4 regions of the Kosakonia sp. N21 genome follow, and region 4 is predicted to be linked to each of the others. Evidence: predicted binding sites of a transcription regulator. Region 4 holds the regulator's gene; each other region holds the start of a gene.
The links. The regulator sigma-54, encoded in region 4, starts transcription at its own class of promoters, with help from an activator protein. The targets are predictions, from matches to a motif close to GTTGGCACANNTTTCGCTNT.
Positions count from the first base shown of each region.

Region 1 (5,753 bases), on a different contig from region 4:
CAACTATGCGGCAAATACGCTGTTCATGACCCGTCTGCACGATCGCCTGGGTGAAACACAGTACACCGATGTCCTCACTGGCGAGAAGAAAGTCACCAGCCTGTGGCTGCGTAATGTTGGCGGTCATACCCGCTTCAAAGACGGCAGTGGTCAGTTAAAAACCAGCAGTAACCGCTATGTTATGCAACTGGGGGGCGATCTGGCGCAGTGGAGCACAGACGGTCTTGACCGCTGGCATGTGGGTGCAATGGCGGGCTATGCCAACAGTAGCAACACCACCAAATCGAACCTTACCGGCTACCACTCTCGCGGGAAAGTTTCCGGTTACAGCGTAGGGTTGTACGGTACCTGGTATGCCAATGAAGCGGATAAAACAGGTACCTATGTTGATAGCTGGGCACTCTATAACTGGTTTGATAACGACGTGACAGGCCAGGAACAAGCGACTGAAAAATATAAGTCCAAGGGCATCACCGCTTCGGTTGAAGCCGGTTACAGCTTTAAAGTCGGCGAAAATGAACAGCGCAGTTTCTGGATCCAACCCAAAGCCCAGCTGGTCTGGATGGGCGTTAAAGCAGGTGAGCATCGCGAGCAGAACGGCACGCGAGTGAAAGACGAAAGCAGTGGCAATCTGATGACCCGCCTTGGCGTGAAAGCTTACCTCAGCGATCGTAACCCGGTTGATGCAGGCAAAGACCGCCAGTTGCAGCCGTTTGTTGAAGTTAACTGGATCCACAACACGCAGACTACCCGGGTGAAAATGGATGACGTGAGCAACAGCATGAGCGGGACGAATAATATCGCTGAACTGAAAGCAGGCGTAGAAGGCCGGGTTACACCAAACCTGACACTGTGGGGCAACGTTGCTCAGCAGGTGGGGACCAAAGGCTACAGTGACACACAAGGTATGCTGGGCGTGAAATACAGCTTCTGATAAACATACCGCCATAAAAAAAGCCGCTGACTTCAGCGGCTTTTTCATTTACTGGCAAAGAAGCGGTCTTACTCTTCTTTCGTACCGCGCATTGCGCGTTTACGGTCGTTCTCAGTCAGGTGACGTTTACGGATACGAATGGACTGAGGAGTAACCTCGACCAGTTCGTCATCATCAATAAACTCCAGCGCCTGCTCAAGAGTCATCTTAACCGGCGGAACCAGAACCGTGGCTTCGTCCGTACCGGACGCACGCATGTTGGTCAGTTTTTTACCGGTCAGGCAGTTAACGGTCAGGTCGTTAGAACGGCTGTGAATACCGATGATCTGGCCTTCGTAAACTTCCGCGCCATGGCCCAGGAACAGCTTACCGCGGTCCTGCAGGCTGAACAGTGCGAACGCAACCGCTTTACCCTGACCATTGGAGATCAGTACGCCGTTGTTACGCTGACCCACTTCACCCGGACGAACATCATCGTAATGGCTGAAAGTGGAGTACAGCAGACCGGTACCGGAGGTCATGGTCATGAACTCAGAACGGAAGCCAATCAGACCACGGCTTGGGATCACGTAGTCGAGACGTACGCGGCCTTTACCGTCCGGATTCATGTTTTTCAGGTCGCCTTTACGCTCACCGAGCGCCTGCATCACAGAACCCTGGTGCTGCTCTTCAACGTCCAGCGTAACGTTTTCGAACGGCTCTTGTTTACGGCCGTCGATTTCACGGAAGATAACTTTCGGACGGGAAACCGCCATTTCGAAACCTTCACGACGCATGTTCTCGATAAGAACGGACAGGTGCAGTTCACCACGACCGGATACGCGGAACGCATCCGCATCTTCGGTTTCTTCCACGCGCAGCGCAACGTTGTGCACCAGCTCTTTATTCAGACGGTCGAGGATCTGACGTGAAGTCACGTACTTACCTTCTTTACCGCAGAACGGAGAGGTGTTGACGTTGAAGAACATGGTCACGGTCGGTTCATCAACAGACAGCGCCGGCAGCGCTTCTACATTCTGCGGATCGCAGATGGTGTCAGAGATGTTCAGCTCGCCCAGACCGGTGATCGCAATGATATCGCCCGCTTCTGCGACTTCGCTATCAATACGCTCCAGCCCCAGGTGAGTCAGTACTTTACCGACTTTACCGTTACGGGTTTTGCCTTCGCTATCAATGATAGTGACCTGCTGGTTCGGTTTCACTTTACCGCGCTTGATACGACCAATGCCGATTACACCAACGTAGTTGTTGTAGTCGAGCTGAGAGATCTGCATCTGCAGAGTGCCGTCCAGATCAACGTTCGGTGCCGGTACATGGTCAACAATCGCCTGGTACAGCGGGGTCATGTCTTCAGCCATGTCTTCGTGGTCCATGCCCGCGATACCGTTCAGCGCAGAAGCGTAAACGATCGGGAAGTCCAGTTGCTCGTCGGTCGCGTCCAGGTTAACGAACAGGTCAAAGACCTGGTCAACAACCCAATCAGGACGCGCGCCAGGGCGGTCAACTTTGTTGATTACCACAATCGGTTTCAGGCCATGGGCAAATGCTTTTTTGGTCACGAAGCGCGTTTGCGGCATCGGGCCGTCAAATGCGTCAACCACCAGCAGCACGGAATCAACCATGGACATCACACGCTCAACTTCACCACCGAAGTCGGCGTGCCCTGGGGTATCAACGATGTTGATACGGTAATCATTCCATTTGATAGCGGTGTTTTTCGCGAGGATGGTAATCCCACGCTCTTTCTCCAAATCGTTGGAGTCCATCACACGCTCTTGTGTTTCAGCACGTTCGTCGAACGTACCGGATTGCTGCAGCAGCTTGTCAACCAGGGTCGTTTTACCATGGTCAACGTGAGCAATGATGGCGATGTTACGCAGATTTTCGATCACAACTTTGCCTCAGGCATTAGAAATAGCGCGTTATTGTACACGTATTAATCGAAGGACTAAACAGGATCACAAACATCCTCCGCAAACAAGTATTGCAGAGTTGCTTTGTGATCGCTTTCACGGAGCGTTAAAAGGGGCATTTAACGAAAATTGCACCAATATAGTGCCCAATGTTCACATTGAAGCACTATATTGGTGCAGCTTAACCATCATGGTGCAGCCCTTTTGCACTATACCGTGCATGATAACGCCTTTTTAGGGGCATTTAAAAGTTGGCATAGATTTCGCTTTAACTATTTTACGGCAACAACGCCAGGTTTACGTAGTATTTGAAGACCTCGTTACCACGACGACAATGACAAATCCGGGAGAGTTTAAGTATGTCCGCTGAACACGTTTTGACGATGCTGAATGAGCACGAAGTGAAGTTTGTTGATCTGCGCTTCACAGATACTAAAGGTAAAGAACAGCACGTCACTATCCCAGCCCATCAGGTCAATGCCGACTTCTTCGAAGAAGGTAAAATGTTTGATGGTTCTTCGATTGGTGGCTGGAAAGGCATCAACGAATCCGACATGGTACTGATGCCGGACGCGACTACCGCTGTCATTGACCCGTTCTACGAAGAACCTACGCTGATCATCCGTTGCGATATCCTGGAACCTGGCACCATGCAGGGTTATGACCGTGACCCGCGCTCCATCGCGAAACGTGCTGAAGAGTACCTGCGCGCTACCGGTATCGCAGACACCGTTCTGTTCGGGCCAGAGCCGGAATTCTTCCTGTTTGACGACGTTCGCTTCGGCAGCTCCATTTCCGGCTCCAGCGTCGCTATCGACGATATCGAAGGCGCATGGAACTCCTCTACCAAATACGAAGGTGGTAACAAAGGTCACCGTCCGGCAGTTAAAGGCGGTTACTTCCCGGTTCCACCGGTTGACTCCGCTCAGGACCTGCGTTCCACCATGTGTCTGGTGATGGAAGAAATGGGCCTGGTTGTTGAAGCTCACCACCACGAAGTGGCGACTGCTGGTCAGAACGAAGTAGCAACCCGCTTCAACACCATGACCAAAAAAGCGGACGAAATTCAGATCTACAAATACGTTGTGCACAACGTTGCGCACCGTTTCGGTAAAACCGCGACCTTTATGCCGAAACCGATGTTCGGTGATAACGGTTCCGGTATGCACTGCCATATGTCCCTGTCCAAGAACGGCACCAACCTGTTCTCTGGCGACAAATATGCAGGCCTGTCTGAAACAGCGCTGTACTACATTGGCGGCGTAATCAAACACGCGAAAGCCATCAACGCCCTGTCTAACCCGACCACCAACTCCTACAAGCGTCTGGTCCCGGGTTACGAAGCTCCGGTAATGCTGGCTTACTCTGCCCGTAACCGTTCTGCTTCTATCCGTATCCCGGTGGTTGCTTCTCCGAAAGCGCGTCGTATTGAAGTGCGTTTCCCGGATCCGGCAGCGAACCCGTACCTGTGCTTCGCAGCACTGCTGATGGCCGGTCTGGATGGTATTAAAAACAAAATCCATCCGGGCGAAGCCATGGACAAAAACCTGTACGATCTGCCGGCTGAAGAAGCGAAAGAAATCCCGCAGGTTGCAGGCTCTCTGGAAGAAGCACTCAACGCACTGAGCGCTGACCGCGAGTTCCTGACTGCTGGCGGCGTATTCACCGACGACGCGATCGATGCCTACATCGCGCTGCGTATCGAAGAAAACGACCGCGTTCGCATGACGCCGCACCCGGTAGAGTTCGAACTGTACTACAGCGTTTAATAAATTTAATACTCAGCGGATTTCTTGTCGTAGCAAGGCGGCAACTGAGCAAACCCTCGGGAGCATAGATAACTATGTGACCGGGGTGAGCGAAGGCAGCCAACGCAGTTACGTCGAGAACGACGCCAGAGGATTTGTTGCCGTGGAACTTTTTAGCCCATCCCAGGATGGGCTTTTTTCTCCACCAACAACCTGATCTATCGCGCTTTTTACCGATAAAAAGCTATACTGCACTAAATTAGTGCAACTATCCGGGAGACTGCTGAATGGCAAGTGGCGTGCTGCCCGATGCTGGGCAGATCCTCAATTCTTTAATCAACAGCATCTTGCTGGTTGATGATGAACTGGCAGTGCATTACGCGAACCCGGCTGCGCAACAATTGCTGGCGCAGAGTTCACGTAAGTTATTTGGCACACCTCTACCTGAATTACTGAGCTACTTCTCACTGAACATCGATCTGATGCGGGAAAGTCTGCACGCCGGACAGGGGTTTACCGATAACGAAGTCACACTCGTCATTGACGGGCGTTCACACATTCTTTCACTGACGGCGCAACGTTTGCCGGAGGGGCTGATCCTGTTGGAAATGGCGCCGATGGATAACCAGCGACGTCTGAGTCAGGAGCAGCTCCAGCATGCCCAACAAGTCGCTGCACGCGACCTGGTGCGTGGACTGGCCCATGAAATCAAAAACCCGCTTGGTGGACTACGTGGCGCCGCGCAATTGCTGAGTAAAGCGCTGCCCGATCCGGCATTGCTGGAATATACCAAAGTGATCATCGAGCAGGCCGACCGTCTGCGCAACCTGGTGGATCGTCTGCTTGGTCCGCAACAGCCTGGAATGCATGTTACCGAAAGCATTCATAAGGTTGCCGAACGTGTGGTGAATCTGGTGTCAATGGAACTGCCGGATAACGTCACGCTGGTCCGCGATTACGATCCCAGCCTGCCGGAACTGGCTCACGATCCCGACCAAATCGAGCAAGTTTTACTGAATATTGTTCGCAACGCGCTGCAAGCGCTGGGACCGGAAGGTGGCGAGATCATTTTACGTACCCGTACCGCTTTCCAGTTAACGCTGCACGGTGTGCGCTATCGCCTGGCGGCGAGAATAGATGTGGAAGATAACGGTCCGG
Region 1 is NZ_JBOBHR010000012.1:117,842-123,594, forward strand. Features, by position in the region: gene ACQ3G7_RS22575 (autotransporter outer membrane beta-barrel domain-containing protein) at 1-934, shown strand, start outside; gene typA (ribosome-dependent GTPase TypA) at 1,003-2,826, opposite strand; gene glnA (glutamate--ammonia ligase) at 3,207-4,616, shown strand; gene glnL (nitrogen regulation protein NR(II)) at 4,883-5,753, shown strand, end outside.
Region 1: a site for sigma-54 is predicted at 3,098-3,117, ahead of glnA (glutamate--ammonia ligase). Genes of this name have one in related genera too.

Region 2 (5,753 bases), on a different contig from region 4:
TTATGGAAAGAGAGGATTCGTTTCCGCAGCGCGTCTGGCAAATCGTCGCCGCCATCCCGGAAGGTTGCGTCACCACCTATGGCGATGTGGCCAGACTGGCAGGTTCGCCGCGCGCAGCAAGGCAAGTGGGCGGCGTACTCAAACGCTTACCGGAAGGCAGTACGCTGCCGTGGCACCGGGTGGTGAATCGTCATGGCCGAATCTCACTGACCGGGCCGGATTTACAACGTCAGCGCCAGGCACTGCTGGCCGACGGGGTGGTGGTCGCGGGGAATGGGCAAATTGATATGCAGCGCTACCGCTGGAACTATTGAAGGCTCCTCCCCCGAAGGAGAGGAGCACAGGTGCGGATTAATACTGTGTCGGCGCCGGTGTGGCAGAAGAAGGGTTCACCTGCGTGGGTGACGTCGACGGCACCGTCGTTGCTGCGCCGCCGCTCTGCTGCAACGGCACAGCGGTTTGCTGTACCGGTACCAGCGTCAGGTCAACTTTGGTACCCCCCTGGTTGATAACCGGCTTAACGGTATCGGTAATAAAGACAATTTTGTCGTCAATGGTAATCGCCGAACTCAGCAGGATACGCGCATTGGGTTGAACATCCGCCGGGTTAAACGGCAGCACAAAACTGAATGGCGCTTGTTTGCCTTCGGTACGCACTGCTTTTTGTGCAATCACTTTCGACGGTGCGTCAGCCAGTGACGCATCAGAAACCGTGACGGTTAATACGGCGTCCGGTGGCAGCGCCACTTTCTGGCGGATCCAGATCGTACCGGAAACGTTCGGTTGCGCAATGGCGGCTTTATTGGTCGCCGCTGGCGCATTCGGGTTGGGTGCAGGCGTTGGAATATCGCCGCCTTTATGGGCGCAGGCGGACAGTGCAACCGCCACTGCTAAACCACTTAACATGTGCACGAGTTTCATTGAATTCTCCTTATCGTCAATGCACCGGCAGGGTAGCGCCTGCCAGGATGTGTGGTTAAACCATCGTAACGAGAACAAGTGTGGCACATACCCGCGATTTCTTCCTGTAAACCCCCTACTATTCAGATTATTGCACCCATCGGACCACTTTCATTTCCAGGTTATAATCAATTAAGCATTCGCTTTGTCGGCCGTTATTTATCTGAGGAAATCTATGAGTCAAGCGCTTACGAATCTGCTGGCATTATTGAATCTGGAAAAAATTGAAGAAGGTCTGTTTCGGGGACAGAGCGAAGATTTAGGCCTGCGCCAGGTATTTGGTGGGCAAGTGGTCGGTCAGGCGCTGTATGCCGCCAAAGAGACAGTGCCCGCCGACCGCCTGGTTCACTCCTTTCACAGCTACTTTCTGCGTCCGGGCGATAGTCAAAAACCTATCATCTATGATGTGGAAGTCCTGCGTGATGGCAACAGTTTCAGCGCCCGTCGGGTGGCGGCAGTGCAGAACGGCAAGCCGATTTTCTATATGACCGCCTCGTTTCAGGCGCCTGAGCAAGGGTATGAGCACCAGAAAACCATGCCTTCTGCGCCACCGCCGGACTCGCTGAAGTCCGAAACCGATATCGCCCGCGATCTCTCCCATCTGTTGCCGCCGATGGTCAAAGAAAAATTCATCAGCGACAAACCGCTGGAGATCCGCCCGGTTGAGTTTCATAACCCGCTGAAAGGCCATGTTGCCGGGCCTGAGCGTCAGGTGTGGGTGCGTGCCAATGGCCCCGTGCCGGAAGATTTCCGCGTCCATCAGTACCTGCTGGGTTACGCGTCTGACTTCAACTTCCTGCCGGTTGCCCTACAACCTCACGGCGTGGGTTTTCTTGAGCGCGGTATGCAGGTCGCCACCATCGATCACTCTATGTGGTTCCACCGTCCGTTTAATATCAACGAGTGGTTGCTCTACAGTGTGGAAAGTACTTCGGCTTCCAGCGCGCGCGGCTTTGTCCGCGGCGAGTTTTACACTCAGGATGGCGTGCTGATCGCCTCCACCGTACAGGAAGGCGTGATGCGTAATCGCGGTTAACTGCCCGCAACAAAAGGAAAAGCCTCCCATCGGGAGGCTTTTTTATGCTCAGGAGATAACGTAACTCAATCAGGCGTTGTAGGCGTTTTCGCCATGGCTGTTCACATCCAGACCTTCACGCTCTTGATCTTCCGGTACACGCAGACCCACTGTCATGTCGGCCAGTTTGTAGCCGATAAAGGCCACAACGCCGGACCACACGATAGTGATAGCGATACTTTCTAACTGCACCAGCACCTGGTGGCCCATGGTCACGCCCTGGGCATAACCTACGCCGCCCAGTGACGTGGAGGCGAAGATACCGGTCAGGATACAACCGACGATGCCGCACACACCGTGGACACCAAACACGTCACACGGATCATCGACACGCAGCATACGTTTCAGTGCAGTCACGCCCCACAGACCCGCCAGACCGGCAATCAGACCGAGGATCAGCGCGCCACCGACACCAATGTAGCCACAAGCCGGGGTTACGCCAACGAGACCGGCAATAGCGCCAGAACATGCACCCAACAGAGACGGTTTACCGCGCATTGCCCACTCACCGAAGACCCATGCCAGGATAGCGGCTGCGGTCGCGACCACAGTGTTAACAAACGCCAGGCCTGCGATTTCGTTCGCCGCAGCGGCAGAACCGGCGTTGAAACCAAACCAGCCCACATACAGGATTGCAGTACCAGTGAAGACCATCGGCAGGTTGTGCGGTTTAAACGCTTCTTTGCCAAAACCCACACGTTTGCCAATCAGGTAGGCACCGACCAGCCCGGCGATAGCGGCGTTGATATGTACAACGGTACCGCCCGCAAAGTCCAGTGCGCCATCTGTCGCCAGCAAACCGCCACCCCATACCATGTGCGCAATCGGCACATAGGAGAGCGTCAGCCATACCACCACGAAAATCAGCACTGCGGAGAAGCGAATACGCTCCGCCAGCGCACCGACAATCAGGCCGACGGTGATACAGGCGAAAGAGCCCTGGAACGCAACATGGATGTACTGATAAATGGAGCCCATTACAGCGGTCAGCTCAATATTTTTCAGCATCACCCAGTCAAAGCTGCCGAAGAAACCATTGCCGGTGCCGAACGCCAGCGAGTAGCCGTAGACCACCCACAGAACGCACACCAGTGCGAATGTGACGGTAACCTGCGTCAGCATGGAGAGGACGTTCTTGCCACGGATCAGACCGCCGTAAAACAGCGCAATGCCCGGAATCGACATGAACAGCACCAGCGCGGTGCAGATCATCATAAAGCCGTTGTCCGCTTTGTCTGCAACAGCGGGAGCCGCCATTGCCAGACCCGGCAGGAGTGCCAGGGAAGCGAGCGTTGTTTTTAATGTTGTGTTCTTCATTTTTCCATCCCTATCACTGTGTGCCAGGTATTACAGTGCCGCTTCGTCGGCTTCGCCGGTACGAATACGAATGACGCGTTGCAGCTCGGCAACGAAAATTTTGCCGTCGCCAATCTTTCCGGTGTAGGCCGCTTTGCTGATGACATCGATCACTTCATCAAGCTGATCATCAGCAATCGCCACATCAATTTTCACTTTCGGCAGGAAATTGACGCTATATTCCGCACCGCGGTACAACTCGGCATGACCCTTCTGACGTCCGAAACCTTTTACTTCTGTTACGGTCAGCCCTTGAATACCAATAGAAGACAGTGCTTCACGAACGTCTTCGAGTTTGAATGGCTTAATCACCACGGTAACCAGCTTCATAGATCCCCCTCCAGTCGAAATTCGATAATGGCCGCAGCTAATACATAAGGGATATTGCAAGCGGTGTGCCAAGAATGAAAACAGGGAGGATTTCAGTTTGTTAGTGCGTGCGGACAGGGAAAAGGTGAAAAAGACAAAACGCAGGTGACGGTTCGGAATGTTCCTGGCAAAGAAAAACGCACCATGATAGTGCATGGTGCGTTACTTTTTTGCACCAACAGAGAAGAGTCTCAGTAGCGTGCTTAATTTTGGTGCATTACGCGATAAGCGACTCTTCTCGCGCGCTGGCCGCCAGCTCTTCGCCCGCCAGTTGCAATTGATACATCTGCCAGTAGCGTCCTTTCGCCGCAAGCAATTGTTGATGCGTACCGCGCTCAACAGCCTGGCCGCGATGGAGCACCAAAATGGTTTCAGCCTCGACAATGGTCGACAATCTGTGGGCTATCACCACTAACGTTGTCTGTTCCCGAACAGCGGCCAGTGCCTGTTGGATCGCCTGTTCAGTCCCGGAGTCGATATTGGCAGTCGCCTCATCCAGGATCAGGATCTGCGGCGTATCCACCAGCACACGCGCCAGCGCCAGCAACTGTTTCTGCCCAACGGAGAGATTATTGCCCTGCTCACCCAGTCGCGTATAAATGCCCTCGCTCATACCCCGCGCCAGCTCCGCCAGTTGCACCACTTCCAGCGCATGCCAGACCTGCGCTTCGCTGATGTCGCGCCCCAGCGTCACATTGGCGAAAAAGCTGTCGGCCAGCACCACCGGATCCTGCTGCACCATCGCGATACCTTTACGCAGCGCATCATGACTCAGCGCAGAAAGCGGGCGACCATCGAGACGGATTTCCCCTTGCGTTAACGGGTAGTACCCCATCAGCAGGCTGGCGAGCGTGCTCTTTCCGCTGCCGGTATGTCCCACCAGCGCAACAAAGCTGCGCGGTTCAACGTGCAGGGAGATGTCCTGTAACACCTGCTGATCTTCGCGGTAGGCAAAAGAGACATTTTCAATGTCGATGGCGCCGCTGTGCAGTGGCGTATCATCATCGCCGTAAGACTGGCGTGGCCGGTCCATCAGCTCAAATACGCGCTCACCGGCGACCACCGCCTGCTGCAACATCGACTGCTGAGTAGTCAGTTCGATCAAGGGTTCATTCAGACGACCAAGGTAGCTGATAAAGGCATACAACACCCCGACTTCAACCGTACCCGGAGAAGAGAAACCAAACAGCATCAGCAAGCCGCATAGCACCAGCGCAGAGAAAAGGCTCAACAGCGGCCGCAGCAAAAAGCCATCCAGCCGCAGGGTTTGCATACGCGCGAGATAATGTGAACGGCTGGCGTCGCCCAGTTGCTCGCCAAATCTCGCCTGTTGGCGGAACTGCTGGATCACGCTCATGCCGTTAATGATTTCATTAAAACCGTCATTGATATCCGCCAGGTACGCGCGCATCCGCCGCACAATCGGCGTGCTGTAACGCTGATAGATCAGCATCACGATCAGTACCGCCGGGAAGATCGCCATCGCCACCAGCGCCATGCGCCAGTCCAGGCTGAACATCGCCACCAGCATCGCGCCAATCAGCGCGGCGCTGCGCAGCACCGTTGCCACCACCGTAACGTACAGATCGCGGATCACTTCCGTATCGTTGGTCACGCGGGAGATAATTTGCCCGACAGGCTGAACATCAAACTCACTTAACGGCTGACGCAGCGCGGCGTCCATCACGTCGGTGCGCAGTTGTTGCACTACGCCGACCGCCGCCTGGTTGAACAACAGCGACTGCGAATAATGCAATAGCGCCGCCAGCAGTTGCAGGCCGACATACACTGCCGCCATCCCCACCACCAGCCCCAACGGCAGATAGCTCTTCGCTACCATATTGTCGATAAAGTAGCTGATCAACGCCGGGCCAGAGACTTCCGCCGCCGCCGCGACCCACAGCATTAGAACCGCTTTCAACAGGGATTTTCGCCATGGCGAGCCATATTTCAGCAACCGTTTCAGGGTCGGCCACTGTTTGCCCAAATTACG
Region 2 is NZ_JBOBHR010000002.1:476,363-482,115, forward strand. Features, by position in the region: gene ACQ3G7_RS05975 (MGMT family protein) at 3-314, shown strand; gene ACQ3G7_RS05980 (YbaY family lipoprotein) at 352-921, opposite strand; gene tesB (acyl-CoA thioesterase II) at 1,136-1,996, shown strand; gene amtB (ammonium transporter AmtB) at 2,066-3,352, opposite strand; gene glnK (P-II family nitrogen regulator) at 3,383-3,721, opposite strand; gene ACQ3G7_RS06000 (SmdB family multidrug efflux ABC transporter permease/ATP-binding protein) at 3,978-5,753, opposite strand, start outside; gene ACQ3G7_RS06005 (SmdA family multidrug ABC transporter permease/ATP-binding protein) at 5,749-5,753, opposite strand, start outside.
Region 2: a site for sigma-54 is predicted at 3,775-3,794, ahead of glnK (P-II family nitrogen regulator). Genes of this name have one in related genera too.

Region 3 (5,753 bases), on a different contig from region 4:
TTGCCCTGTAGCGGACCAAACGACGTCCCGATCTCAATATGGAAATCATCCAACAGCCGTTTACGCACCTCTTCGCCATGCACTTCCTGCGGAATAATCACCCCCAGCACGTTATTCATCTTGTGGGTGACATCGCCGAATACCGCCAGCCCCATCCCCTGGATGCCAGCCAGCAGCGCGCGACCGTGCAGTTCATGGCGGGCGATCAGCGCATCCATGCCCTCCTCCAGCATAATGCGGGCGCATTCGCGGGCGGCAAATAACATGCTGGTCGCCTCGGTGTGGTGGTTCAGACGTTCCGGGCCCCAGTAATCCATCACCATGCCAAGATCGAAATAGTTGGAGTAGATCATCTCATCCGCGCCGTCCTGATGCGCGTCGGTACGGATCCCCTGTTCCACACATTTACGCGCGCGGATCGCGGCTTCCATCGCCGGGCTTAGGGTCACCGGCGAGCTACCGGACGGGCCGCCCAGGCATTTTTGCAAACCGGCGGAGACCGCATCCAGCCCCCAGGCATCGCTCTCCAGCGCGTTACCGCCCAGCGAGGCGGTCGCGTCGGTATAAAACAGCACACCGTGACGGCGGCAGATCTCACCGAGGTGCTCCAGCGGTTGCAGCATAGTGGTGGAGGTATCGCCATGCACCGTCAGCAACAGGCGCGGCTTAACCCGAACGATCGCGTCTTCGATCTGCTCCGGCGTAAAGACCTCGCCCCAGGGGACCTCGATGGTGTGCACTTCCGCACGGCAGCGACGGGCAATTTCACACAGCAAATGGCCAAAGCGACCAAACACCGGTACCAGCACTTTATCTCCCGGACGAATGGCCGACACGAGGATCGCCTCAATACCCGCGCGGGAGGTGCCGTCCACCAGCATCGTCCAGCGGTTTTGCGTGCGGAAAACCTCGCGGTAGAGCGCCATCACCTCGTTCATATAGCCGGTCATCACCGGATCGTATTGCCCCACTAACTGACTGGCCATGGCACGCAGTACGCGCGGATCGGCATTGATCGGCCCCGGCCCCATCAACAGGCGTTGAGGCGGGTTTATTTGCGGGAACTGCTGAAAATCGAACATGGGCGCGTCCTTTGATGTGCGACAGCACAGATGATGAAACGAAAGATTCTTTGATGATATTTCTGCAACTAATGTGCCACAGACAAAAAGACGAAGCCATCCCTGGATTAACGGGGTATTTAGCACGATTAAGCCATAAAAAACGGGACGCCAGGCGCCCCGTTATGCATCATCATGGTGGTGCAAAAGCACCATTACAGTGCACTACCGTTGTTCCAGTTCATCCAGATCGGTGTACAACGATGCAATGTGATGAATGCGCTGTCGCCCTGCGGTCAGGGTGGTATGCAGCAAGGCGTTCGCCAGTAAATTCACCAGACTCATGGCGCAGCTGTAGCTATCAAATGCCGAGACGCTGTCCAGCGGTAGCCCAATATGCCAACGGCACAGCGCTTTGATACTGGTTGCCTGCGGCTCGCTGATCGCCAGCACCGGTACGCCCTGTTGATAGAGCGCCTCCAGTACCGGGCGCACTACGCGCGGACGGCGGCGAAACGCGACCACCACCACCATGTCGGCAGGCGTGATATCCACCAACTCTTCCGCCAGCGTCTGCCCCGGCTGCGGCAACACCATCACCTGCCCCCGGCTTTGCAGCAGTTGCTGGCGCAAATGCAGCGCGACCGGCGCACTGTTGCGCAGGCCAATGATCACGATCCGCCGGGCCTCGCCAAGCGCGGCGATCACCGCGGCAAATTGCCCGGCATCGAGCGCATTGACCCATTGGGTCAGGTTTGCCATCTCCTGCTTGTAATGACGCGCCAGCAACGTATTGCCCTGTACGGCATCACGGTTCTCCGTCAGCGGCATTCCGCTCTGGCGCAGGGTGCGTAACTCGTCGCGCATCTCTTTAAAACGATCGTAGCCTAGCCGTTTAAACAGACGACTGACGGTGGCTTTCGACACCCCGCTGAGCCGCGCCAGTTCTGCGCTGTTATAGCTCACCAGATCGTCAAAATGATCGATGATAAATGACGCAACGCGTTGTTCCTGCGGGGAAAGCTGGTCATAGCACTCCCGCAGACGTTCATCCAGCTGCTGCATAGCCTCTCCTGCAACTTTTGTTTCACGATAAGCTGACACAGTGAAACGCTTGCCGTCAATCTGGAACAGCTCTTGCTTAGTCTTCTCCACTTACCGAAGACTAAAGGAAGCGTGACGATGCAAAGTAATATGGCCCCCTCTGGCATGGCGGTGACCCCGCACCATCTCGCCAGCGAGTCGGCGCTGTCGGTTTTACGCCACGGCGGCGATGCCATTCAGGCGATGGTTGCCGCCGCCGCGACCATTGCGGTGGCTTACCCGCATATGAATGGCATTGGCGGCGACGGCTTCTGGCTGATTGTGCCGCCGGAAGGCGAACCGTTAGCCATTGACGCCAGCGGCGCGGCCGGGCAACGGGCGACTCAGGCGTTTTATGCCGGACATGCCCATATTCCTCATCGCGGCCCGCTTGCCGCCCTCACCGTACCCGGCACGCTCAGCGGCTGGGATGAGGCGTTAGCGGTTTCCGCCACGCTGGGCGCTGCGCCGTTACCCCTGTCGCGCCTGCTGGCCGATGCCATTCGCTACGCGGCAGACGGTATTCCTGTCACGCAGTCGCAGGCCAGTGCCAGCCAAAGTAAATTTCAGGAACTGGTGGACGTGCCCGGTTTCGCCAACACCTTTTTGCCACAAGGCACAGCGCCGCAGGCAGGCAGCCGTTTTTGCCAGCCAACGCTGGCCCGCACCCTGACCCGACTCGCCACCGAAGGGCTGGACAGCTTTTATCGCGGGGGGCTCGCGCAACTGATGGCCGATGAGATGCAAACGTTGGGCATCCCCATTACCGCCCAGGATCTGGCCAATCACCGCGCTCAGCGCCGCGTACCGCTAAAACTCCGCCACAGCCAGGGCGAGGTGTTTAATATGACGCCGCCCACGCAAGGACTGGTGTCACTGGCCATCCTCGGCATCACCGATCATCTCGACATGGCCCAGGCGAACGACGTGCAAACCATCCACCGTATTGTGGAAGCGACCAAAAAAGCGTTCGGCCTGCGCGACCGCTACATCACCGACCCGCGCCACGTCACGCTACCGGTACAAAGCCTGCTTGAGCAAGCGCCACTGGCGCTGCTGGCTGACAGCATTGATGAACAGCGCGCAGCGCCCTGGGGCCAGGGCAAAGGGCCGGGGGATACGGTGTGGATGGGCGTGATCGACAAAAACGGTCTGGCGGTCTCGTTTATCCAGAGCATTTACCATGAATTTGGCAGCGGCGTGGTGCTACCGGAGAGCGGCGTTCTGCTGCAAAACCGTGGCGCGGCCTTTAGCCTCGATCCGTCACATTTGCTGGCGTTAATGCCGGGCAAGCAACCCTTCCATACCTTAAACCCCGCAGCAGCGCGGCTCAGCGACGGGCGCACCATGGTGTACGGCACGATGGGCGGCGACGGTCAGCCGCAAACCCAGGCCGCCATTTTTACCCGCCATGTGATGCAGGGAATGCCGTTACAGGCGGCGGTCTGCGCACCGCGCTGGCTGCTGGGGCGCACCTGGGGACAGGCGTCGGAAAGCCTGAAACTGGAAGGCGGTTTTAGCGAAGAGACATTCCTCGCATTGCGCGAGATGGGGCATGAGGTGGAGTGGCTGCCCGGCTTAAGTGAAGCCACCGGACATGCTGGCGCGATCCTTCGCCATGCCAATGGCATGCTGGAAGGGGCTTTCGATCCGCGCAGCAATGGCAGCGCAGCCGGTTTTTAAGGAGCAAAGATGAACACCACTGATTTTGACTGGCCAACCTACATCCGGCTGATGGAGCAACTGCTGGCGGTGCCGCTGGACGATGCCCGCCGCGCGGAACTGGAAGTGCAGCTCACCCGTATCGCCGCCATGGCGCAACCGTTAATGGCCTTCCCCTTACCGCACCGCCAGGAAGGCGCCGGGGAGTACCGCCTATGAGCTTATCGATTGGCGATATTCAACGCGGCCTGCGGGAGAAAACCTTTAGCGCCAGCGAACTGGCGCAGCGCACCCTGGCGCACATTGAGCAGCATAACCCGCAGCTTAATGCCTTCACCGCTATCACCGCGTCGCGCTTACGGGCGGAAGCGGCGCGTATTGATGTGCGCATCGCCCAGGGTGAACCGCTGCCTGCACTGGCAGGCGTGCCTTATGCGGTAAAAAACCTGTTTGATATCGCAGAGATCACCACCCTTGCCGGGGCCGAACTGTTCAGCACCCAACCGGCGGCCACCCAGGATGCCTTTGCCATACGCCAGCTCACCCGTGCCGGGGCGACGCTTGCCGGGGCGCTGAATATGGACGCCTACGCTTACGGTTTCACCACGGAAAACAGCCACTATGGCGCAACGCGCAACCCGCGCGATCCGCAACGTGTGGCGGGCGGATCGTCCGGTGGTTCCGCCGCGGCTGTGGCGGCGGGTATGGTCAATTTTGCCCTCGGCACCGATACCAACGGATCGATTCGCGTACCGGCGTCGCTGTGCGGTATTTATGGCCTGAAACCCACGTTTGGTCGTCTCTCCCGCACGGGTAGCCACCCGTTTGTCGCCAGCCTCGATCATATTGGCCCGCTGGCTCGCAGCACGGAGGATCTGACACGTGTGTATGATGCGTTGCAGGGGCGCGATAACGACGATCGTTGGCAGTCCACTCGTGCCACCGATATTGCCCTGCCAGGCCTTGCCGCAGGCAACGCGTTACGCTGCGCGGTGCTGGATGGCTACTTCTCAACCTGGTGCGATGACGATGCACGGCAGGCCGTCAACGCCGTTGCCCAGGCGCTGAGCGCAGATCGCGCCGTAACGCTACCGGAAGCCGAACTGGCACGTTCCGCGGCGTTTTTGCTGTCGGCAGCGGAAGGGGGAAATCACTATCTCCCCGCACTGCGCAGCGAAGCGTCGCGCTTTGAACCGAACTCCCGCGAACGTCTGCTGGCCGGGGCCATGACGCCTTCAGCCTGGTACACCCAGGCACAGCGTTTCCGCGCCTGGTTTCGCGATAAAACCTTACCGCTGTTTGACCAGCTTGACCTGCTGCTCGCGCCGGCAACGCCCTGTAGCGCAACACTGATTGGTGCGCCGACCATGCGTATTAACGGGGCGGATCTGCCGGTGAAAGCGAGTATGGGTATGCTGACGCAGCCGATCTCCTTTCTGGGCCTGCCGGTGGTCACCGTACCGGTAAAAACCCGTAGCGGCTTGCCAATTGGCGTGCAGATTATTGGCGCGCCCTGGCAGGAAACCCGTTGTTTACAGGCGGCATGGCGGCTCGAACAAGCCGGAATACTTTACCCACAGGACGCAGCATGAACCGAGACAATATCGATCGCCCGGCGATCCTCAACGAAGTGACGGCGGCCTTTTACCGCTACGAGCAGGCACTGATAAGCAATGATGTAGACGTGCTGGATGAGCTGTTCTGGGACGATGAGCGCACCGTGCGTTATGGCGCGACGGAGAATCTGTATGGCATTGCCGCCATTCGTGATTTTCGAAATTCACGTCCTTCCGCCGGGCTGGACAGGTTGCTGCGCAATACCACCATCACCACGTTCGGCGAGGATATGGCAGTGGCCAGTACGGAATTTACCCGTGAGAACAGCGAACGCGTGGGCAGACAGATGCAGACGTGGGTGAAATTCCCGTGGGGCTGGCGCATTGTGGC
Region 3 is NZ_JBOBHR010000002.1:677,784-683,536, forward strand. Features, by position in the region: gene ACQ3G7_RS06905 (pyridoxal-phosphate-dependent aminotransferase family protein) at 1-1,082, opposite strand, end outside; gene ACQ3G7_RS06910 (MurR/RpiR family transcriptional regulator) at 1,287-2,126, opposite strand; gene ACQ3G7_RS06915 (gamma-glutamyltransferase family protein) at 2,244-3,827, shown strand; gene hpxX (oxalurate catabolism protein HpxX) at 3,837-4,025, shown strand; gene ACQ3G7_RS06925 (AtzE family amidohydrolase) at 4,022-5,398, shown strand; gene hpxZ (oxalurate catabolism protein HpxZ) at 5,395-5,753, shown strand, end outside.
Region 3: a site for sigma-54 is predicted at 2,186-2,205, ahead of ACQ3G7_RS06915 (gamma-glutamyltransferase family protein). Genes of this name have one in related genera too.

Region 4 (5,753 bases):
GGCGCGCGTGCATGCCCAGCTTATTGGTGATTTCAACAGTTTGTTTTACGGTCATGTTTTGCGTTTTTCCAGCGTACGGTGACGGGATTGAACGTTTTTACCGCGCGAGCGGAAATAATCCGCAAGCTGTTCGGCGACATAAACAGAGCGGTGTTTACCACCGGTACAACCGATAGCCACGGTCAGGTAGCTGCGGTTGTTGGTTTCCAGCATCGGCAGCCACAACTCAAGGTAGCTGCGTGTCTGGTAGATAAAGTTGTGGACTTCGGTATGCCGGTCAAGAAACGCGGCGACAGGTTTGTCGAGACCGGTCATCGGGCGCAGCTTGGGATCCCAGTGCGGGTTAGGCAGAAAACGCACGTCAAACACGTAGTCCGCATCAATGGGGATGCCATGCTTAAAGCCGAAGGATTCAAACACCATCGTCAGCTCGCGCTCACGTTTACCCAGCAGGCGCGTGCGCAGCATTTCTGCCAGCTCATGCACCGACATCTCTGAAGTATCAACAATCAGATCCGCACGGGAACGCAGCGGCTCCAGCAGGTTACTCTCTTCGTCGATGGCGCTTTCCAGCGACAGATTTTTACTGGAAAGAGGGTGCAGACGACGGGTATCGCTGTAACGACGGATCAGCGTGTTGCGATCGGCATCCAGAAACAGTAACTGAGGGGAGAAAGAGTCCGGCAGGCTGCTCATCGCCTGCTCAAAGATTTCCGGGGATTCCGGCATATTGCGCACATCAATACTGACGGCTGCGGAAGTCTGACGGTCGGCAAGCGTGCGCGCCAAATCCGGTAATAACACGACCGGCAGGTTATCGACGCAATAAAAACCCATGTCTTCCAGGGCGCGTAACGCCACTGATTTGCCTGAACCCGAACGACCACTGACGATCATCAGGACCATGAACCATTTCTCCTCAGGACGACTGATAAAAAGGCGGCCTTTCCGTTACGCATCATCACCTTCGCCTTCTGTCTGCGTGATTATCTGATACAGATCTTCATCACTTTGCGCGCTGCGCAGGCGCCGACAAATTGTTTTATCCGCCAGACGTTTAGCGACCAGCGAGAGCGTATGCAAGTGCGTTTTGGTTTGATCTGCCGGCACCAATAGTGCAAACAGCAGATCGACGGGCTGATTATCGATAGCGTCGAAAGCAATGGGCGTTTCGAGTTGTACAAAAACGCCGACGGCGCGAAGCGTGTCTTCTTCGAGCTTACCGTGTGGAATGGCAATACCGTTACCAATACCGGTACTGCCCATTTTTTCACGGGTAAGGATGGCCTCGAAGACGACCTGCGGCGGCAGGCCTAACTGTTTTGCCGCCAGTTCACTGATGATTTCCAGAGCGCGTTTTTTGCTCTGGCAGTGAACGCCGCTACGGGTACATTCCTGGTTAAGGACATTGCTCAGTTGAAGAGCGGAATCGTTATTCATCATAATTTCACCTAAGCGACGCCAATGCAGACACCCTACCGGGTTGCGGTAGGGTGCGACGCACCAGGCGGACGCCCGGACAATTAGTGTTGTTTCAGTTTATCTTTATGTTTCGTTAGTTGCCGCGCCAGTTTATCAATTAAACCGTCGATTGCAGCATACATATCCTGCCCTTCCGCACTGGCATGAAGCTCCCCTCCATTAACATGGAGCGTTGCATCCGAAGTGTGAGTCACTTTCTCCACTTTCAACACAATATAGACCTGATTAATCCTGTCGAAATACTGTTCAAGCTTGGCGAATTTGCTATTTACAAAGTCGCGGAGAGCATCAGTGATCTCGACGTTCTGTCCTGTGATGTTAAGCTGCATAGTGTCTTCCTTATCGGTTTTGGTCAAACCAGTTGTTTGCGCTGGTTGGACGGCGGAATGGATAAAGATTCTCGATACTTCGCAACGGTACGCCGCGCCACCATAATTCCTTGATCGGAAAGCAGTGTCGTCAGCTTACTGTCGCTCAGTGGTTTCGCAGGGTTTTCTGCGGCGATTAACTTCTTCACCAGCGCGCGAATGGCCGTAGACGAGGCTTCGCCGCCGCCCTCGGTGCTTACATGGCTGGAGAAGAAATATTTAAGTTCGAAAATGCCGCGCGGACTGTGCAGGTACTTCTGGGTCGTCACACGTGAAATGGTGGACTCGTGCATTTCGACGGCCTGCGCGATATCCGCAAGGACCATCGGTTTCATAAACTCTTCGCCCTGCTCAAAGAACGCTTGCTGCTGTTCAACAATACAGCGGCTAACGCGGAGCAGGGTATCGTTACGGCTTTCCAGACTTTTGATCAGCCATTTCGCATCCTGCAGGTTGCTGCGGATAAACTGGCTGTCGGCATCGTTACGCGCTCCGGCGCACATGGAGGCGTAGTGCTGGTTGATTTGTAAACGCGGAATACTGTCAGAGTTCAGCTCTACCGCCCAACGGCCGTTGTGCTTACGCACTAACACGTCCGGGATCACGTATTCCGGTTCGCCGGTCTGAATAGACTGGCCAGGGCGCGGATCCAGCGATTGAATCAGGTTAACCGCTTCTTTCAGCACGTCTTCTTTCAGGCGCGTCATGCGCATCAGCGTGCGGAAGTCATGATTAGCCAGCAGATCAAGGTGATCGCTAATGATCAATCGCGCTTCTTCACACCACGGCGTCTCTTTCGAAAACTGCGAAAGCTGGATCAGCAAGCAGTCGCGCAGATCCCGCGCGGCTACGCCAACCGGATCGAAACGCTGGATGCGTTTAAGCACGGCTTCGACTTCGTCCAGACCCACGTCTTCATTGCCCATGCTTTCGAGGATATCTTCCAGCGATACGGTCAGATAGCCCGTGTCGTCAACAGCATCCACAATGGAGGTTGCAATCGCGCGGTCGGTATCGGAAAACGGCGTCAGTTCCACCTGCCACATCAGGTAGTCCTGCAGCGACTGGGTGGTTTCACCTTGATAAATGGGCAGTTCGTCATCAAGGTAATCATTGCTGCTGCCGGAGGGGGTTCCTGCGGTATAGATCTCGTCCCAGCTTGCATCCAGCGGCAGTTCGTCGGGCATCTCTTTTTGTTCAAGCGCGTCGACGGTATCCAGGCCTTCATTATCCTGGTCTTGTTGGGCATCCACTTCTTCGTGAAGATCGGTTTGCTCCAGCAATGGATTACTCTCCAGCGCCTGCTGAAGTTCCTGCTGAAGTTCCAACGTGGACAACTGCAACAGACGAATTGCCTGCTGCAGTTGTGGCGTCATGGCTAGCTGTTGGCTAAGCCTTAGTTGCAAACCTTGCTTCATATTCAGAGCAGTACTCTCCGACAAAAAACGTCAATAATCTCTACCCTATCAGAGTCTGAAGTCTTCCCCAAGATATACGCGCTTAACGTGTTCGTCTTCAAGGATTTGCTGCGGTGTACCGTGCGCAATTAAATGCCCCTGGCTGACGATATAAGCACGTTCGCACACCGCCAGTGTTTCGCGGACATTATGGTCGGTAATCAGCACGCCCAGCCCGCTGTCGCGCAGGTGTTCGATGATACGTTTAATATCAATGACCGAAATGGGGTCAACACCGGCAAACGGTTCATCCAGCAGAATAAATTTCGGGTTAGCCGCCAGCGCGCGGGCAATTTCCACACGACGACGTTCACCGCCGGACAGCGCTTGCCCCATACTGTCTCGCAGATGCTCAATATGGAACTCTTCCATCAACTCTTTAGCGCGATCATCACGCTGTTCAGCCGTCAGGTCATCACGAATTTGCAGCACTGCCATCAGGTTGTCATACACGCTCAGGCGACGAAAAATAGAGGCTTCCTGCGGCAAATAGCCAATGCCGCGACGCGCGCGCGCATGCAGCGGCAGCAAGCTGATATCTTCGTCATCAATAATGATGTTGCCTGCATCGCGCGGCACAATGCCCACCACCATGTAGAAAGTGGTGGTTTTCCCTGCACCGTTAGGGCCGAGAAGGCCGACGATTTCGCCAGAGTTTACCGTCAGACTGACGTCTTCAACAACGCGGCGGCCTTTATAGGCTTTGGCGAGGTTCTTTGCAGTTAATGTTGCCATAACGAATTAGTTACTCTTTTTTTGCGCCGGAGCCGGGGTTTTGCTGTTGCTCTTGTCCTGCAACTGCGATGGCACCAGCACGGTGGTCACGCGTTTACCTTTGTCGCTGAATGCCTGCATTTTCTGCTCTTTCACCAGGTAGGTGATTTTGTCACCCTTGATATTGCTGTCCAGCTGTTCAAGGTAGGCATTGCCGGTCAGCACAACGAAGTCGTTCGCCAGTTCGTAATGCATCTGCGATGCGTGGCCTTTCACCGGTTTGCCGTTATCCTGCATTTGGTAGAAGGTGGCCGGATTACCGTAACCGTCGATGATCTCTTTCCCTTGCTCACCGCCCGGACGCGTGACAACGACTTTGTCGGCATTAATTTTGATGGTGCCTTGTGTGACCACCACGTTGCCTGTGAAAGTCACAATATTGCCCTGCATATCTAATGATTGCTGGTCTGAATCGATGTGAATGGGCTGTTCAGTATCACCGGTGACGGCAAGCGCCGGAAGCGCAGCGGCTAAAAGTGTACTGGCCAGGATAAGATTAAGGCTGAGTTTGTTTGTTTTGAATTTCATAGAAGCTTCTAACCTTTTCAATCAGCTCGGCGTTTTTGCTGCGTAAATTGCCGCGCATTTTCAGGCCGGTGGAATTAAATGTTGTACCGTACAACGTGACCTGATCATCGGAGGTAACATCCTGCGTCACCAGGTTGATCTGGGCGTTATCCGTGGTGATTTTTCGTAACTGGGCATCTGCTGTCAGGGCATTAACCTCAACATGTCCATAAAGATAAAGCATTCTGTCATCGGTCAGCTTCGCTTTATCCGCCTTAATTGACCAGGTCGGAATCTTGTCCTTATCGAAGGTTGTCAGCAGTGGTTGTGCGAACCAGCTCACGCCGTCGGCGGAGAAATATTCAACGTTTTGCGCCACCAGGCGATAGTTCAGCGCCCCTTCCGGGCTGTAGACCAGGGAGTCGGTATGCTGGCTCTTATAAGTTGGATCTGTGCTGCTGGTCGTAATTTGTTCTGGGGCATCCTGAGTGGTCAGGTTGATGCCAATCAGCACCAGGGCGGCCAGCGACAGCAGAATGATGACCCAACGTCTGGTTTTACTCATATTGATTGCCCTTTGGCCTCGTCCAGCTTGCCCTGAGCCAGCAACAATAAATCGCAGACTTCACGAACCGCGCCGCGTCCTCCGTTGATACGGGTGACATAATCTGCGCGCGGAATCAGTAGCGGATGTGCATCCGCGACGGCAACGCTTAAACCTATTTCCGCCATCACGGGCCAGTCGATCAAATCATCACCTACATAAGCAACTTGATCTGCAGTCAGATCCAGCTTCGCCAGTAATTCTCTGTAAGCCAAAAGTTTATCAGACTGTCCCTGATACAGATGCGCGATACCCAGCGTTTCGCAACGATCTTCCACCAGTTTAGCTTTTCGCCCGGTAATGATGGCAATCTCAATGCCAGACGTGAGCGCACTGCGGATCCCATAACCATCACGAACATTGAACGCTTTTAACTCTTCCCCGTTGTTGCCCATATAGATGAGCCCATCGGATAACACACCGTCGACATCCAGGATTAACAGACGGATCTTCCCGGCTTTTGCCATGACTTGCGCGCTTACCGGCCCATAGCAGGTGGCAAGCGATGCGCCAGCATTACTCATTCTTATGTCCTTCTTTACACTACGCCTGCGCGCAGCA
Region 4 is NZ_JBOBHR010000011.1:56,988-62,740, forward strand. Features, by position in the region: gene npr (PTS phosphocarrier protein NPr) at 1-55, opposite strand, end outside; gene rapZ (RNase adapter RapZ) at 52-906, opposite strand; gene ptsN (PTS IIA-like nitrogen regulatory protein PtsN) at 952-1,443, opposite strand; gene hpf (ribosome hibernation promoting factor) at 1,524-1,811, opposite strand; gene rpoN (RNA polymerase factor sigma-54) at 1,835-3,268, opposite strand; gene lptB (LPS export ABC transporter ATP-binding protein) at 3,317-4,042, opposite strand; gene lptA (lipopolysaccharide ABC transporter substrate-binding protein LptA) at 4,049-4,609, opposite strand; gene lptC (LPS export ABC transporter periplasmic protein LptC) at 4,578-5,153, opposite strand; gene kdsC (3-deoxy-manno-octulosonate-8-phosphatase KdsC) at 5,150-5,716, opposite strand; gene kdsD (arabinose-5-phosphate isomerase KdsD) at 5,731-5,753, opposite strand, start outside.